4 regions of the Streptomyces auratus genome follow, and region 3 is predicted to be linked to each of the others. Evidence: riboswitches for the same ligand, from Rfam matches in the RefSeq annotation. Region 3 holds a riboswitch; each other region holds the start of a gene.
The links. A riboswitch is a leader RNA that binds a small molecule or an ion and turns the genes downstream of it on or off. The one in region 3 is predicted to bind cobalamin.
Positions count from the first base shown of each region.

Region 1 (3,484 bases), on a different contig from region 3:
AGCCGGGACCCGTCCCCGGCAAGCCGCGCGGCGAGCTGACCAGCGGGCCCAACGCCCAGTGGGCGTATGCCACTCTGGCGCTCGGCTCGGCGCTGGCGCTCTTCATGTACCCGCACTCGATCACGGCGACGCTGTCCTCGCGCAGCCGCAATGTGATCCGCCGCAACACCACCATCCTGCCGCTCTACTCCCTGATGCTGGGGCTGCTGGCGCTGCTGGGCTTCATGGCGATCAAGGCCGGCACGGACATCCAGGGCAACCCCCAGCTGGCCATCCCGCAGCTCTTCGAGGACATGTTCCCGAGCTGGTTCACCGGCGTCGCGTTCGCCGCGATCGGCATCGGCGCGCTGGTGCCCGCGGCCATCATGTCGATCGCCGCGGCCAACCTCTTCACCCGCAACGTCTACAAGGACTTCCTCAAGCCGGACGCCACGCCCGCGCAGGAGCACAAGGTCGCCAAGCTCGTCTCGCTGCTGGTGAAGGTCGGCGCGCTGGTCTTCGTCCTCACCATGGACAAGACCGTCGCCATCAACTTCCAGCTGCTGGGCGGGATCTGGATCCTGCAGACCATGCCGTCGCTGGTCGGCGGCCTGTTCACCCGCTGGTTCCACCGCTGGGCGCTGCTGGCCGGCTGGGCGGTCGGCATGCTCTACGGCACGCTCGCGGCGTACGGCGTGGCCAGCCCGACCCAGGCGCACTTCGGCGGCTCCAGCAAGGAGATCCCCGGCATCGGTGAGATCGGCTACATCGGTCTGACCGCCTTCGTCCTGAACGTCGTGGTGTCGGTCGTGCTGACCGTCGTCCTGAAGGCCGTCAACGCTCCCGAGGGCACCGACGAGACCAGCCCCGCGGACTACACGGCGGACGCGGGCGACGCGGGCGTCGTGGTCGAGCTGCCGCCGGCCACCGAGAAGGCTCCGGCCGGCCACTGAGCCACCGGCCGTCCTTCGGCATCGGGCCGCCGCGTTCCTTCGGGGAAGCGGCGGCCCGTTGCCGCGCGCGGGTCAGTTCACCCAGTCCTTCAGCTGCTCGGTTTCGAGCGTGATGCCGACGGGGTCGGGGAGGTGGAGCGACTTGCCGAACGACACGGTATGGACCGTCTCGTAGCGACCGTCATCGGGTTCGCTGTAGACGACCATCTGGCAAGCCTGGCGGTCGATCAACAGGTAGAGCGGGATACCGGTTTGTGCGTACGCACGGGGCTTCTCCACTCGGTCGCGCTGGTCGGTATCCGAGTCATGCGAGGTGACTTCGACGACCATGAGCACCGGGTCGGGGTCTGCCCATTCCCCCTGGCCCACGAAGGCATCACACGGCACGAGCGAGGCGTCCGGACGGAGGCGGCCCTTTCGGTACGTCTCCGCCTTCAGGCCCTGGCCAGGATCGAGGAAGAGCTCCGGCCTGTGCTGAATGCAGATGCGGAGCAACCACTGAATGATCCGACCGTGATCCCCGTCCGGCATGGGCTTGCTCTTGACCTTCCCGTCGATGAGTTCCAACCGCGCGCCTTCTTCCAGGCGGGCGAGTATCCGGGCGGCCTCTTCGAAATGCTCGGTCTCCATGATGTGCGGCCGGTCGGCGAGCGCGGTCATGAGGCCTTCTCCTTCTTCCACGGGACGGAGCAGAGAACTGCCACCGACCATAGCCGAGACCACTGACAGACACCGTGTGATCACTCACGACACACTAGATATGGGGGTGCGCCTGACGGCCCACCACCACATGTATGCTCGTCCTCGCTGTCGCCGCAGGGGAATCCGGTGCGAATCCGGAACTGTCCCGCAACGGTGTCAAGGCGCGCTTCCCCGGCCGGAAACCGGCCCCGACGCGCGCCCGGAGTCCGAAGACCTGCCGACAGTACGACCGCACCGCCATGGGTGTGGACGTCGATACGTCCGGGCCCCGAGGGCTGGGCCGGTGGACGCCGCGTGGTGAGCCCGCGCACTCCTGACCGTGTCGGGGTGCCGCATGCCCGCGTGCGCCCGTCGTGCCCGCCCTCGCGGCCCCCGCCGAGTGAGGGAGAGCATCACGTGACCATCGCGCCAACGGAGCCCGCGTCAGACGCCGAGGTCGTGCCGCCTGCGGTGGCCGCGTCTGCCGGTGCCGCCGGTGCCGCCGACGGCGGCCCGGGCGAGGACGGCCCGGGTGTCGCCCTGCTGCGCACCCTGACCGAACTGACCGAGGACCTGACCGCGACCGACCCCGGCAAGGTGGCCGCCGCCGCCCTGCGCGGCCGGTACGAGGGCGCAGGCGGGGCCGAACTGCGGTCGCTGGCCACCGATGCCGCGGCCGGTCTGATCGGTGACGAGCCGCAGTACTCCAAGCTCGCCGCGCGGCTGCTCACCCTCGCCATCGCCGAGGAGGCCGCCGGCCAGGGCGCCGTCTCGTTCTCCGCCTCGGTCGCGACCGGTCACCGCGAGGGCCTGATCGCCGACGAGACCGCGGAGTTCGTACGGACCCACGCGGCCCGCCTGGACGCGCTGGTCGAGCGGGCTCTGGCCGACGGCGCCGACGACCGCTTCGGCTACTTCGGGCTGCGCACCCTGCACTCGCGCTACCTGCTGCGCCACCCCACCACCCGTCAGGTCATCGAGACCCCCCAGCACTTCCTGCTGCGGGTGGCCTGCGGCCTCGCGGAGACCGCGGATTCCGAAGAGGGCACCGAGCGCGCGCTGGACGACGTCACCGAGCTCTACCGCCTCACCAGCTCGCTGTCCTACCTCCCCTCCTCGCCCACCCTCTTCAACTCCGGCACCCGCCACCCGCAGATGTCGTCCTGCTACCTGCTGGACTCCCCGCTGGACGAGCTGGACTCGATCTACGACCGGTACCACCAGGTGGCGCGGCTGTCCAAGCACGCCGGCGGCATCGGCCTCTCGTACTCCCGCATCCGCGCCCGGGGTTCGCTGATCCGCGGCACCAACGGGCACTCCAACGGCATCGTGCCGTTCCTGCGCACGCTGGACGCCTCGGTCGCGGCCGTGAACCAGGGCGGCCGGCGCAAGGGCGCCGCCTGTGTCTACCTGGAGACCTGGCACGCGGACCTCGAGGAGTTCCTGGAGCTGCGTGACAACACCGGTGAGGAGGCCCGCCGTACCCACAACCTGAACATCGCGCACTGGATCCCGGACGAGTTCATGCGCCGGGTCGAGGCGGACGCCGACTGGTCGCTGTTCTCCCCTTCGGACGCACCGGAGCTGGTGGACCTGTGGGGCGAGCAGTTCGACGCCGCGTACCGCCGGGCCGAGGCCGAGGGCCGAGCCGTCAAGCAGATCCCGGCGCGGGTGCTGTACTCCCGGATGATGCGCACCCTGGCGCAGACCGGCAACGGCTGGATGACGTTCAAGGACGCCGCCAACCGCACCGCCAACCAGACCGCCGAGCCCGGCCAGGTCGTGCACTCCTCCAACCTGTGCACCGAGATCCTGGAGGTGACGAACGACGGGGAGACCGCGGTCTGCAACCTGGGGTCGGTGAACCTCGC
Region 1 is NZ_JBNGCB010000003.1:1,041,554-1,045,037, reverse strand. Features, by position in the region: gene mctP (monocarboxylate uptake permease MctP) at 1-932, shown strand, start outside; gene BKA18_RS24280 (Uma2 family endonuclease) at 1,005-1,592, opposite strand; cobalamin riboswitch at 1,723-1,870, shown strand; gene BKA18_RS24275 (ribonucleoside-diphosphate reductase subunit alpha) at 2,031-3,484, shown strand, end outside.
Region 1: it holds a riboswitch for cobalamin, as region 3 does, so the genes downstream of both, BKA18_RS24275 (ribonucleoside-diphosphate reductase subunit alpha) here and BKA18_RS08155 (cobalamin biosynthesis protein) in region 3, are expected to answer to the same signal.

Region 2 (3,484 bases), 2.2 Mb from region 3:
CTCGGCGCGGATGGTGGCGAAGGACTGGCGGTAGATCGCCGCACCGTCCTTCTCGTAGTCGAACGCGGTCACTGTGGCCTCGGGGTTGTCGGTTGTGGGCTGGCTCATGGGGTGTGGCTTCGGGCGGGTGGGGCCGGGTGGTGCGGGGGTGGTGCCGGGGGCGCGGGGGCGTCGTCGGCGGGCGGTGCGGTGTCCGGGCGGACGACCGCCACCCGGTAGCCCTCCCCCGTTGCCCGCACATCCACCCATGCGCCGTGGGGGTGGCCGCAGCGGCGTTCGCAGCCGGACCAGTGGACGGGCAGGCCGTCCGGTACGGCGGTGGTGTCGGGGACGCGGGCGCCCGCGGCGACGGCGGCCGCGGCGTCGGTGCGGACGTCGGTGCGGGACTTGGCGCAGCCGGGGCGGCCGGTGCAGGCGCCGAGGCGGTGCCAGGGGGAGTCCGGGTCGGTGATCAGGCCGGCGGCCGCCAGCGCGGACAGCCGGGCGGCGGCGGTGCCGGCCGGAAGCCCGGGGAGGACGATGCCGCGCCAGGGAGTCAGCCGCAGCGCGCCGCAGCCGTCGTCGGCGGCGACGGCGGTCAGCAGACGCCACTGGGCGAGCGTCAGCCGGCCCAGCGGCGCCAGGACGCAGAGCGCTGCCGTGCCGTCGGGGCCTTCGATGATTCCGGGGGCCGCGGAGTGGGGGGAGGGCGAGGAAGCGGGCGCTGGTGCCTGCGTCACATATGTGGGGGTGATGCCGGTTTCGTGGAGGTGTGCCGCCACTTGCCGGGCCGTCAGCCGCTGTTCGGCGGGGAGTTCGCGGACCCGCCAGGCGCCGCTGCCGCTCGCCTCGGCGGCGGTCAGGAAGGTCTCGGCGGCGGCGAGCGCGGCACGCGGTGCGTCCGGGCCGGCGATCCGCAGCGCCGCCGGATCGTCGCCGACCCGCAGCAGCGCGGTGCCCCCGGACCCGGCGGACTCCCCGGCTCGGTCCGCTTCTGCGACCAAGCTCACATCCCCGCCGAGCGTCGCTACGTCACCCCGGCCGTCGTCCAGGACGAAGAGGAAACGGCCCGACAGTGCGGCCGCCCGTTCGCTCGCGCAGAGGAGTTCGTCCAGCTCGCGGGCCCACCGGCGGACATCGGCAGGGGAGTTGCGGTCCAGTCCGGCCAGCGGGGAGGCGAGGATGTTGCGGATGCGTTCGTGGTGTGCGGAGGGCAGCAGTCCGGCGTCGCGCAGCAGGGCGGCCAGCTCGGTGCCGCAGCCGTCGGGCAGGCCGCGGAGCTCCGCGTTGCCGCGTGAGGTGAGGGAGAGGTGGCCGTCGCCGAGCCGGTCGGCGGCGTCGGCCAGCGCCCGTGCCTGACGCACCGTCAAGTCCCCGGCGGGCAGCCGCACTCGGGCCAGCTGTCCGTCGGCGGCGGAGTGCAGCCGCAGCGCTCCCGGGCAGGCGTCACCGCGGTCCCGTATGGGCGGTTCGGCCCCTTGGGGGCGTATCGAGGGGGAGGGCGGCATGGCGGCGAGCATACCTACGACGGTGCACGCCGGAACCGTGCCCCGGACCCCCTCGCGGCCACCCCGGGCCGCCCGTCGCAAAGGCCCGCTTACCTCCCCCGGGTCCAGCCCTTACTATGCAGGTCGGTGGGTCGGCTGATCCGCCGGACGCCAGCGACGGCGTGGGGTCGTACGACCCCGGGGAGGAAGCCCGGTGCAAATCCGGCGCGGTCCCGCCACTGTGAACCCGGCAGATGCCGGGTGAGTCAGGAACTCCCGCCGTCCATACGACCACCCGGGGCGCGGACACCCCGAGGAAGGCCTGCGCTCGCATGCTTCTGCTGCTGTCGACCTCCGACACCGATCTGCTCAGCGCCCGCGCGGCCACGGGCCCGGTGCCGTACCGTCTCGCCAACCCCGCCCGCCTCGACGTCGCCGAGCTGCCGGCTCTGCTGGAGGGCGTGGACCTCGTCGTCGTACGCCTCCTGGGCGGCATCCGCGCCTGGCAGGAGGGCCTGGACCTGCTGCTCGCCGAGGACCAGCACCGGCCCGTCGTCGTGCTCACCGGTGAACAGGCCCCCGACGCTCAGCTCATGGAGCAGTCCACGGTCCCGGTCGGCATCGCGGCCGAGGCGCACGCCTACCTCGCGCACGGCGGCCCCGCCAACCTCGACCAGCTCGCCCGCTTCCTCTCCGACACGGTGCTGCTGACCGGCCACGGCTTCGAGCCGCCGGCGCCCGCCCCCTCCTGGGGGCCGCTGGAGTGGGGCGCCCGCAACGACAGCGGCCCGCTGATCGCGGTGCTCTACTACCGCGCCCACCACATGAGCGGCAACACCGGCTTCGTCCGCACCCTGTGCGAGCAGATCGAGGCGGCCGGGGGCCGGGCGCTGCCGCTCTTCGTCGCCTCGCTACGCGCCCCCGAGCCGGAGCTGATCGAGGCGCTGGGGGCCGCCGACGCCCTGGTCACCACGGTCCTCGCGGCGGGCGGCAGCAAGCCGGCGGACGCCTCGGCCGGCGGCGACGACGAGACCTGGGACGCCGGTGCGCTGGCCGCGCTCGACGTCCCGATCCTCCAAGCCCTGTGCCTGACCGGGCCGCGCAGCGCCTGGGAGGAGAACGACGAGGGGCTCTCGCCGCTGGACGCCGCCTCGCAGATCGCGGTCCCCGAGTTCGACGGCCGGCTGATCACCGTCCCGTTCTCCTTCAAGGAGGTCGACGAGGACGGTCTGCCGGTGTACGTCGCCGACCCCGAGCGCGCGGCCCGGGTCGCCGGGATCGCCGTCCGCCATGCCCGGCTGCGCCACATCCCGGCCGCCGAGAAGCGCCTCGCGCTGGTGCTGTCCGCGTACCCGACCAAGCACTCCCGGATCGGCAACGCGGTCGGCCTGGACACCCCGGCCAGCGCCGTCGCGCTGCTGCGCCGGCTGCAGGCCGACGGCTACGACTTCGGCACCGAAGAGGTCCCCGGCCTGGTGTCCGGCGACGGCGACGAGCTGATCTACGCCCTCATCGAGGCCGGCGGCCACGACCAGGAGTGGCTCACCGAGGAGCAGCTGGCCCGCAACCCGGTCCGGATTCCGGCTGCCGACTACCGGCGCTGGTACGCCACGCTCCCGCAGGAACTCCGCGACTCCGTCGAGCAGCACTGGGGGCCGCCGCCCGGCGAGATGTTCGTCGACCGCAGCCGCAACCCCGAGGGCGACATCGTGCTGGCCGCCCTGCGCCGCGGCAATCTGCTGATCCTCATCCAGCCGCCGCGCGGCTTCGGCGAGAACCCGATCGCGATCTACCACGACCCCGATCTGCCGCCCTCGCACCACTACTTGGCGGCCTACCGCTGGATCGCGGCCTCCGCCGACGACGGCGGTTTCGGCGCGGACGCCATGGTCCATCTGGGCAAGCACGGCAACCTGGAGTGGCTGCCCGGCAAGAACGCCGGGCTGTCCGCCGCCTGCGGCCCGGACGCCGCCCTCGGCGACCTCCCCCTCGTCTACCCCTTCCTGGTCAACGACCCC
Region 2 is NZ_JBNGCB010000001.1:4,104,722-4,108,205, reverse strand. Features, by position in the region: gene BKA18_RS17895 (precorrin-8X methylmutase) at 1-108, opposite strand, end outside; gene cobG (precorrin-3B synthase) at 105-1,487, opposite strand; cobalamin riboswitch at 1,630-1,762, shown strand; gene cobN (cobaltochelatase subunit CobN) at 1,799-3,484, shown strand, end outside.
Region 2: it holds a riboswitch for cobalamin, as region 3 does, so the genes downstream of both, cobN (cobaltochelatase subunit CobN) here and BKA18_RS08155 (cobalamin biosynthesis protein) in region 3, are expected to answer to the same signal.

Region 3 (3,484 bases):
TCCAGCGCCCGGACCGTGCCCCGGGTCCCCGGCAGCACCACCAGATCCGCGTCGGCCAGCTCCTCGGCCCGGTCCACGAACCGCACGACCACGCCCGGCTCCGCGGCCAGCGCGTCCACGTCCGTGAAGTTCGACATCAGCGGCACGGCGCAGACCGCCACCCGCAGCATCTCCGCGCCGTGCGGCGGGGCCACCATGCTCTCGCGCACCGCGCCGCGCAGCGACACCCTCAGTCCGTCCTCTTCGTCGATGCCCAGCCCGTGCGCGAAGGGCAGCACGCCCAGCGTCTGCCGCCCCGTGAGGCCGCGCAGCATCGCAAGGCCCGGCTCCAGCAGCGTCACATCGCCCCGGAACTTGTTGACGAGATACCCCGCGACCAGCGCCTGGTCCTCCTTCGACAGCAGCGCGGTGGTGCCGAAGAAGGACGCGAACACCCCGCCGCGGTCGATGTCGCCGACCACGACGACCGGGATCCGGGCGGCCCGGGCGAGGCCCATGTTCACGATGTCGGTGCGCCGCAGATTGATCTCGGCGGGGCTGCCGGCGCCCTCACAGATCACCGCGTCGTGCGTCCGCCGCAGCTCGGCGAGGCAGTCGGTGACGGTGCCGAGCAACTGCTCCTGCCGCCCCGCATGGTAGCCACGGGCACTGAGCTCGCCCACCGGCTTCCCCAGCAGCACCACCTGGCTGCTGCGGTCGCTGCCCGGCTTGAGCAGCACCGGATTCATCAGCGCGGTCGGCTCCACCCGCGCCGCGGCGGCCTGCATCGCTTGGGCCCGCCCTATCTCCGCGCCCTCGCGCGTGACGAACGAATTCAGCGACATGTTCTGCGCCTTGAACGGCGCCACCCGGACGCCCTGGCGGGCCAGCCAGCGGCAGATCCCCGCCGTCACCACGCTCTTGCCGGCGTCGGACGTCGTACCGGCCACCAACAGACCACCACCGACCGCCCCGCCGGCTGCCTTCGACCGCCCGTTCACGGGGTCCTCCTCCTACGCCGGGGCTCCGGCTGTCTTGAGTCGTACGTGCAGCACTTCGGGTCTCTACGGCTGCTCAGCCTTCGATGGCACTTCGGGTCTCTACGGCTGGCCAGCCCGCTAGGGCACTTCGGGTCACTACACCCGCCGAGCTCCCGAGGGCACTTCGGGTCACTACACCCGCCCACCCCCCGAAGGGGGGTGGGCGGCGGGGAAAAAGTAGGCCGCGGCGAGAACGTGGGCCGCAGAGAAAAAACGGACCGCCTCATACCCGCCCCGCCCTGCATCCAAGCCCCGCCCCAACCCCACGCCCCGCACCCGCCCGAGCCGCCGCCCCCCGAGCCCCCGTCGCCCGCCCAGCACCGAACGCCGCCCTCACAGCACCGAACCCCACCCGAGCCCCCACCGTCGCCACCAGCGCCCACACACTCACCCGGCGCGAGAGCCGCACCGCCCGCTCGATGTCGGACACCGCGACCGGCCGCGCCCCGCCGTTGAGCACCGGACGGTGCTCCACCCGCCCGCCGTACGCCAGCGTGCCGCCCAGCCGTACGCCCAGCGCGCCCGCGAACGATGCCTCCACGGGGCCCGCGTTGGGGCTCGGGTGGGCGCCGCCGTCCGCCCGCCAGGCCCGTAGCGCAGCGCGCCGGCCGGGGCCCGCGAGGACCGTGAGGGCGGCGGTCAGCCGGGAGCCGGGCCAGCCGGCGAGATCGTCGAGCCGGGCCGCGGCCCAGCCGAAACGGCGGTAGCGCGGGGACTTGTGCCCCACCATCGCGTCGAGGGTGTTCACCGCCCGGAACGCCACCAACCCGGGCACTCCGCCCAACGCGCCCCACACCAGGGCGCCCACCACCGCGTCCGAGGTGTTCTCGGCGACCGACTCCACCACCGCACGCGCCATCTGCGGCCCGTCCAGCGCCTGCGGATCGCGTCCGCACAGATGGGGCAGCCGCTCGCGCGCGACCTCCAGATCACCCGCCGCCAGCGCCCCGCCGACGGCCCGGGCCTCCCGGCCGAGCGAGGTGCCGCCCAGTACGGCCCACACCGTCGCCGCGGTCAGCGCGACCCCGGCGGAGCCGCGCAGCGGGGACGGCGACGGCGCGGAGCCCCGTACGGCGCGCACCAGCAGCGCGGCACCGGCCGCGGCACCGCCCGCACACAGCACGGCATGGGCCGCCCCGTATCCGCGATGGTCGCGCCACAGCCGGCGCTCGACGGCGGCCGCGGCCCGGCCGAAGGCGGCCACCGGATGGCCGCGCCGGGGATCCGCCGCGATCAGGTCGCCGAGGAAGCCGAGAGCCGCGCCGCACGCATATCCCGCGTGTTCGCCGCGCATCGGGTCAGACCGCCGCTAGGGCGTGTCCACAAAGTCCCGCCTGGCTCGCGACGCCTGGCACGCACGCTCGCTGCGTTGTCGGGATCATCCACGTAGACCCACTACGAGGACGACCCTCCGCCTTGCGAGCGCACGCACCAGACGCCGCGAGCCCCGCCCTCCGGGCGGACGACGGGACTTTGCGGACACCCCCTAGGGCATGTCCGCAAAGCCCCGCCCGTCCCGCGACGCCTCGCCCTACGCCTCGAAGGGGCCCTGCGGCAGCGGGCAGTGGAGCTCTCGACGGGCAGCCGGGCATGGCGGTATGTCCTCACTCAGGGTCCGCGCCCTGGCTCGACGTGACGGCGACATGAGTCTCCTGGCTCCCCGGATCGGCGAGTCCTCCGGCCTTCCAGCCCTGCGCGTACGCCGTCCGGCGTCCGCGAGATGGACCGTGGCCTTCGCTGGAGGAACCCTCCCCGGTGACAGTGGCGGGACCGCGCCGGATTCGCACCGGACTTCCTCAGCTGTCGCCGAATGGCTCGGGCAGTCCACCACGCCCCGCGAATGCCCGTCAACTCACCCTTGACCTGCGACGCCGGCCCGTGGCATGGGCTGTGGTGCACGCCACAGCGTGGTGGCCGGATCACAGACGGTTGCCCGCGCCCCTGATTCCACGTCACTATCGGGAGCGCGGCGGCGATGGGGCCGCCGGAAGGGGGCCGGGGGATGCCGCAGCGCGCTGACCGTCACGAGATCCGCATCAGGATCACGGGCACCAACAATCCCGATCAGGACATCGAGGACCTCAAGTCCTGGCTGGAGCGCGAGCCGTGGCTGGCCCGGCGGCAGTACGACTGGGCGCTGCGGCCACGGCCGGCGGACGCGTACGACGACGACGGCGACGCCCCGCGCGACATGGCCGTCGGCGTCGACGATCTGGTCCTGGTCATCGTCGGGGCCGTGGCCGCCGAGATCACCAAGAGCCTCAGCATCGCCCTCAAGGAGTGGCTGCGCCGCCGCCGGGAGGAGCGGGACACCGGCGAACGGCCCGCCGTCGCGGTCGGGGGCGGCGCCGGCGGCCTGCGCGCACTGGCCGACGAGGGCCCGGGCGTCCCGGCGCCCGAACCCCCCGATCCCGGCCGCCCGGACGACGGAAGCGGCAGCACCGCCGGGGACTGAGCCGGATGTC
Region 3 is NZ_JBNGCB010000001.1:1,908,178-1,911,661, reverse strand. Features, by position in the region: gene BKA18_RS08160 (cobyric acid synthase) at 1-980, opposite strand, end outside; gene BKA18_RS08155 (cobalamin biosynthesis protein) at 1,243-2,313, opposite strand; cobalamin riboswitch at 2,666-2,816, opposite strand; gene BKA18_RS08150 (hypothetical protein) at 3,022-3,474, shown strand; gene BKA18_RS08145 (caspase family protein) at 3,480-3,484, shown strand, end outside.

Region 4 (3,484 bases), 670 kb from region 3:
CGGTCACACGAGCCCCGTCAGGCTCGTTCTCCTCTTCAACCCCTTTCCGCGGCAGCCCCCTTCCCAAACGACATCACGAGTGTCACCATGACACCATGAGTGTCATTGAAGGGGAGTCGCTGAGGGGGAATCAGTGAGGGGGAATCAGTGAGGCGAGTCGGCATCATCGAGGGGGAGTCCACGTCCATGAGCACCATCGAGCGCGGCGGCGACGGCGAGGGAGCACCGGCACCGGCACCCGAGGAAGACCTGCTGTACGGCGTCATCCGGCGCCTGTGGCCACTGCACCGCACGGTCGTGCGCGCGGTGGAACGCGAACTGTCCGGCACGGGCCTGACCGCCGGCGAACACGCACTGCTGGACGCGCTGCACGCCGAAGGCCCGCGGACCGTCCCGCAGTTGGCGCGCGCGATGGACCTCGACCGACAGCCGGTGCAGCGCTGGGTGAACCACGCCGTCGAACTGGGCCTGGCGGTGACGGCGCCCAACCCCGCCCACCGCCGCTCGTCGCTGATCCAGCTCACGACCGAGGGCGCGGAGGCGATACGCGGAATCCAGAAGGCCGAGACGGCGCAGCTGCGGCAGCGGCTGGCCGATCTGCCCGCCGAGGACCTCCGCACCGCACTGAACGTGCTCGACCGACTCGGTGAGGAATTCCGGCACCTCGGGAACGGCTCACACGTTCCACCGGAGGAAACCGACAGTCACGGCAATACCGACGCCCATCGCATCCAGCCCAGCTCCCCGCATCCGACGCACAAAGGACGGCCCAGAGAATGACCCGCAGAATCACCGCCTGGTCCGAGATCGACAACGGCATCGTGCCGGTCGAGGAGGGCGAACTCTTCTACGAGACGGCGGGCTCGGGCCCCGCGGTGGTACTGCTGCACGGCGCGATGCTCGACCAGCACATGTGGGACGAGCAGTTCGCCTGGCTGGTGAACTCCGGCCTGCGCGCGATCCGTTACGACCTCCGCGGCCACGGTCTGTCCTCCACAGTGGCCGGTGACTACGCCCACCACGAGGACCTGTGCGCCCTTCTCGACGCCCTCGACGTCCCCCGCGCCGTCCTCGTCGGCCTCTCCCACGGCGCCCGGGTCGCGCTGGACACCGCCCTCGCCCACCCGGACCGGGTGACGGCTCTGGCGCTCGCCTCCCCCGGGATCAGCGGCCGCGCCTTCACCGACCCCTTCCTCCTGGAGCACATCAAGGAGCAGGTGGCGGCGATCGGCGCACCGGACGGCGTGGAGCGCTATATCGAGCACTTCCTGCGGATGTGGGTGGACGGACCGCACCGCGAACCGTCCGCGGTGCACCCGGGATTCCGTGAGCGGATGCGCGCCTCGGCCGAGGCCAATGTGGAGGTGCATGGCGAGGGGACGGCATCCGGTATGCCCCTGGAGGTCGGTGCCGCCGGGCGGCTGGGGGAGATCCGGGTGCCGACGGTCGTCTTCGACGGCGATCTCGACGGCCGCGACATCTCCGCCAACGCCCATGCGATAGCGCTGTCCGTCCCCGGCGCCCGCAGGATCCGGATACCGGGCGCGGCCCATATGGTCAATCTGGAGCACACCGCGCTCTTCGACCAGGAACTCCACGCCTTTCTCTGCTCCCTTGACCTGTGACGGACGGGCATCTCCCGCCGACGGCGCTCCCGCCCGTCCCCGGATCCGCCCCACGGACCGCACCCCTCCCCCGTGGCGGTTAGAGTGGCCGGGCCGTGGTGTTCGGGAAGACCGGTGACGGACCTTGAGGTCCCAGACCGGAGCGGCCCTCGCCACTGTGATCGGGGAGTTTCCACCCCTTCCGCAGATGCATGACGCCTCTGCGGCGCCACTGACCGCAGCCCGCGGCCGGGAAGGCGGGGGCGGACGCGTGCACCCGTAAGCCAGGAGACCGGCCACGGCATCTCACGAACTGATCCACGAGGTGCTGGAGCGTGACCGCCGGATGGCCCTGTCCACCGATACCCCGACCACCCCTGCCTCCGGCGCCTTCCGCTGGCGCCGGCAGGACACCGTCCGTACCGCGGGCTTGATGGCCGTCATAGCCGGACTGCATGTCGTCGCCTTCGGCGTGCTCTTCCTGCTGGTGGTCCCGCACCACTACACCGTCGGCAGCCAGGTCTTCGGCGTCGGGCTGGGCATCACCGCGTACACCCTCGGCATGCGGCACGCCTTCGACGCCGACCACATCGCCGCCATCGACAACACCACCCGCAAGCTGATGGCCGACGGCAAGCGGCCGGTCTCGGTCGGCTTCTGGTTCGCCCTCGGCCACTCCAGCGTGGTCGTCGTGATGGCGGCCCTCGTGGCGGGCGGCGCGCAGCTCGCCGGCATCCTGCTCAACGACGAATCCCGCATGCACCAGATCCTGGGCATGGTCGGGACCACCGTCTCGGGGTCGTTCCTCTACCTCATCGCCGCCCTCAACCTCATCGCGCTGTCCGGGATGTGGCGGGTCTTCCGCGAGATGCGCAGCGGCCGCTACGACGAGGCCGAGCTGGAGCGGCAACTGGACTCACGCGGCTTCATGAACCGCTTCCTGGGGCGGTTCACCCGCTCCGTCTCCCGCCCCGGCCAGATGTTCCCGCTCGGCTTCCTCTTCGGGATCGGCTTCGACACCGCGACCGAAGTGACCCTGATGGTGATGGCGGGCAGCGGCGCCGCGGCCGGTCTGCCCTGGTACGCCGTGCTGTGTCTGCCGCTGCTCTTCGCCGCCGGAATGAGCCTGTTCGACACCCTCGACGGCACCTTCATGAACTTCGCCTACCAGTGGGCGTTCTCCAACCCGGTGCGCAAGGTCTACTACAACCTCGCGATCACCGGCCTCTCGATCGCCGTCGCCTTCTTCATCGGCACGATCGAGCTGGTGACGGTGCTGCACGACAAGCTCGCCCTCACCGACCCGCTGACCGGCTGGATATCCGGCCTCGACCTCGACAACGTCGGCTTCCTCATCGTCGGCCTGTTCGTGGTCGTGTGGGCCGCGGCGCTGGCGTACTGGCGGCTGTCCGGCGTCGAGAAGCGCTGGACGGAGCGGGCCGGGCGAGCGCAGCCGACGGAGCCGGAGGGTACGACAGGTCCGGCAAGCACGACAGGTCCGGAGGAAGAGGTGCAGCCGGCGGGGCGGAGTGGACAGGAGGAGCGGGCGGCGTCGGACGCCTGAGGACCGGTCCGCCCCCGCCCCCTCAGGTAGCCGACCCCGCCGCCGCCCCCGTCATCAGGTCCGGCCCCCAGCGCTCCAGTGCCGCCGCCAGATCGAGCGGCAGCAGGCGATCCGGCTGGTCCGGGCCGGGCCAGTCCTCGCGCGGGACCCGCCACATCACCTCGAACTCGTTGCCGTCCGGGTCCTTGGCGTACAGCGACTTGGCGACGAGGTGGTCGCTGGCTCCCAGCAGGGCGCCCCGCTCGTCGAGCCGGTCACGCGCCGCGATGAGTTCGCCGAGCGTGCCGACCTCCCAGGCGAGGTGGTAGAGCCCGAC
Region 4 is NZ_JBNGCB010000001.1:2,582,933-2,586,416, forward strand. Features, by position in the region: gene BKA18_RS11095 (MarR family winged helix-turn-helix transcriptional regulator) at 187-780, shown strand; gene BKA18_RS11100 (alpha/beta fold hydrolase) at 777-1,625, shown strand; cobalamin riboswitch at 1,705-1,919, shown strand; gene nicT (Nickel transporter NicT) at 1,951-3,168, shown strand; gene BKA18_RS11110 (VOC family protein) at 3,191-3,484, opposite strand, start outside.
Region 4: it holds a riboswitch for cobalamin, as region 3 does, so the genes downstream of both, nicT (Nickel transporter NicT) here and BKA18_RS08155 (cobalamin biosynthesis protein) in region 3, are expected to answer to the same signal.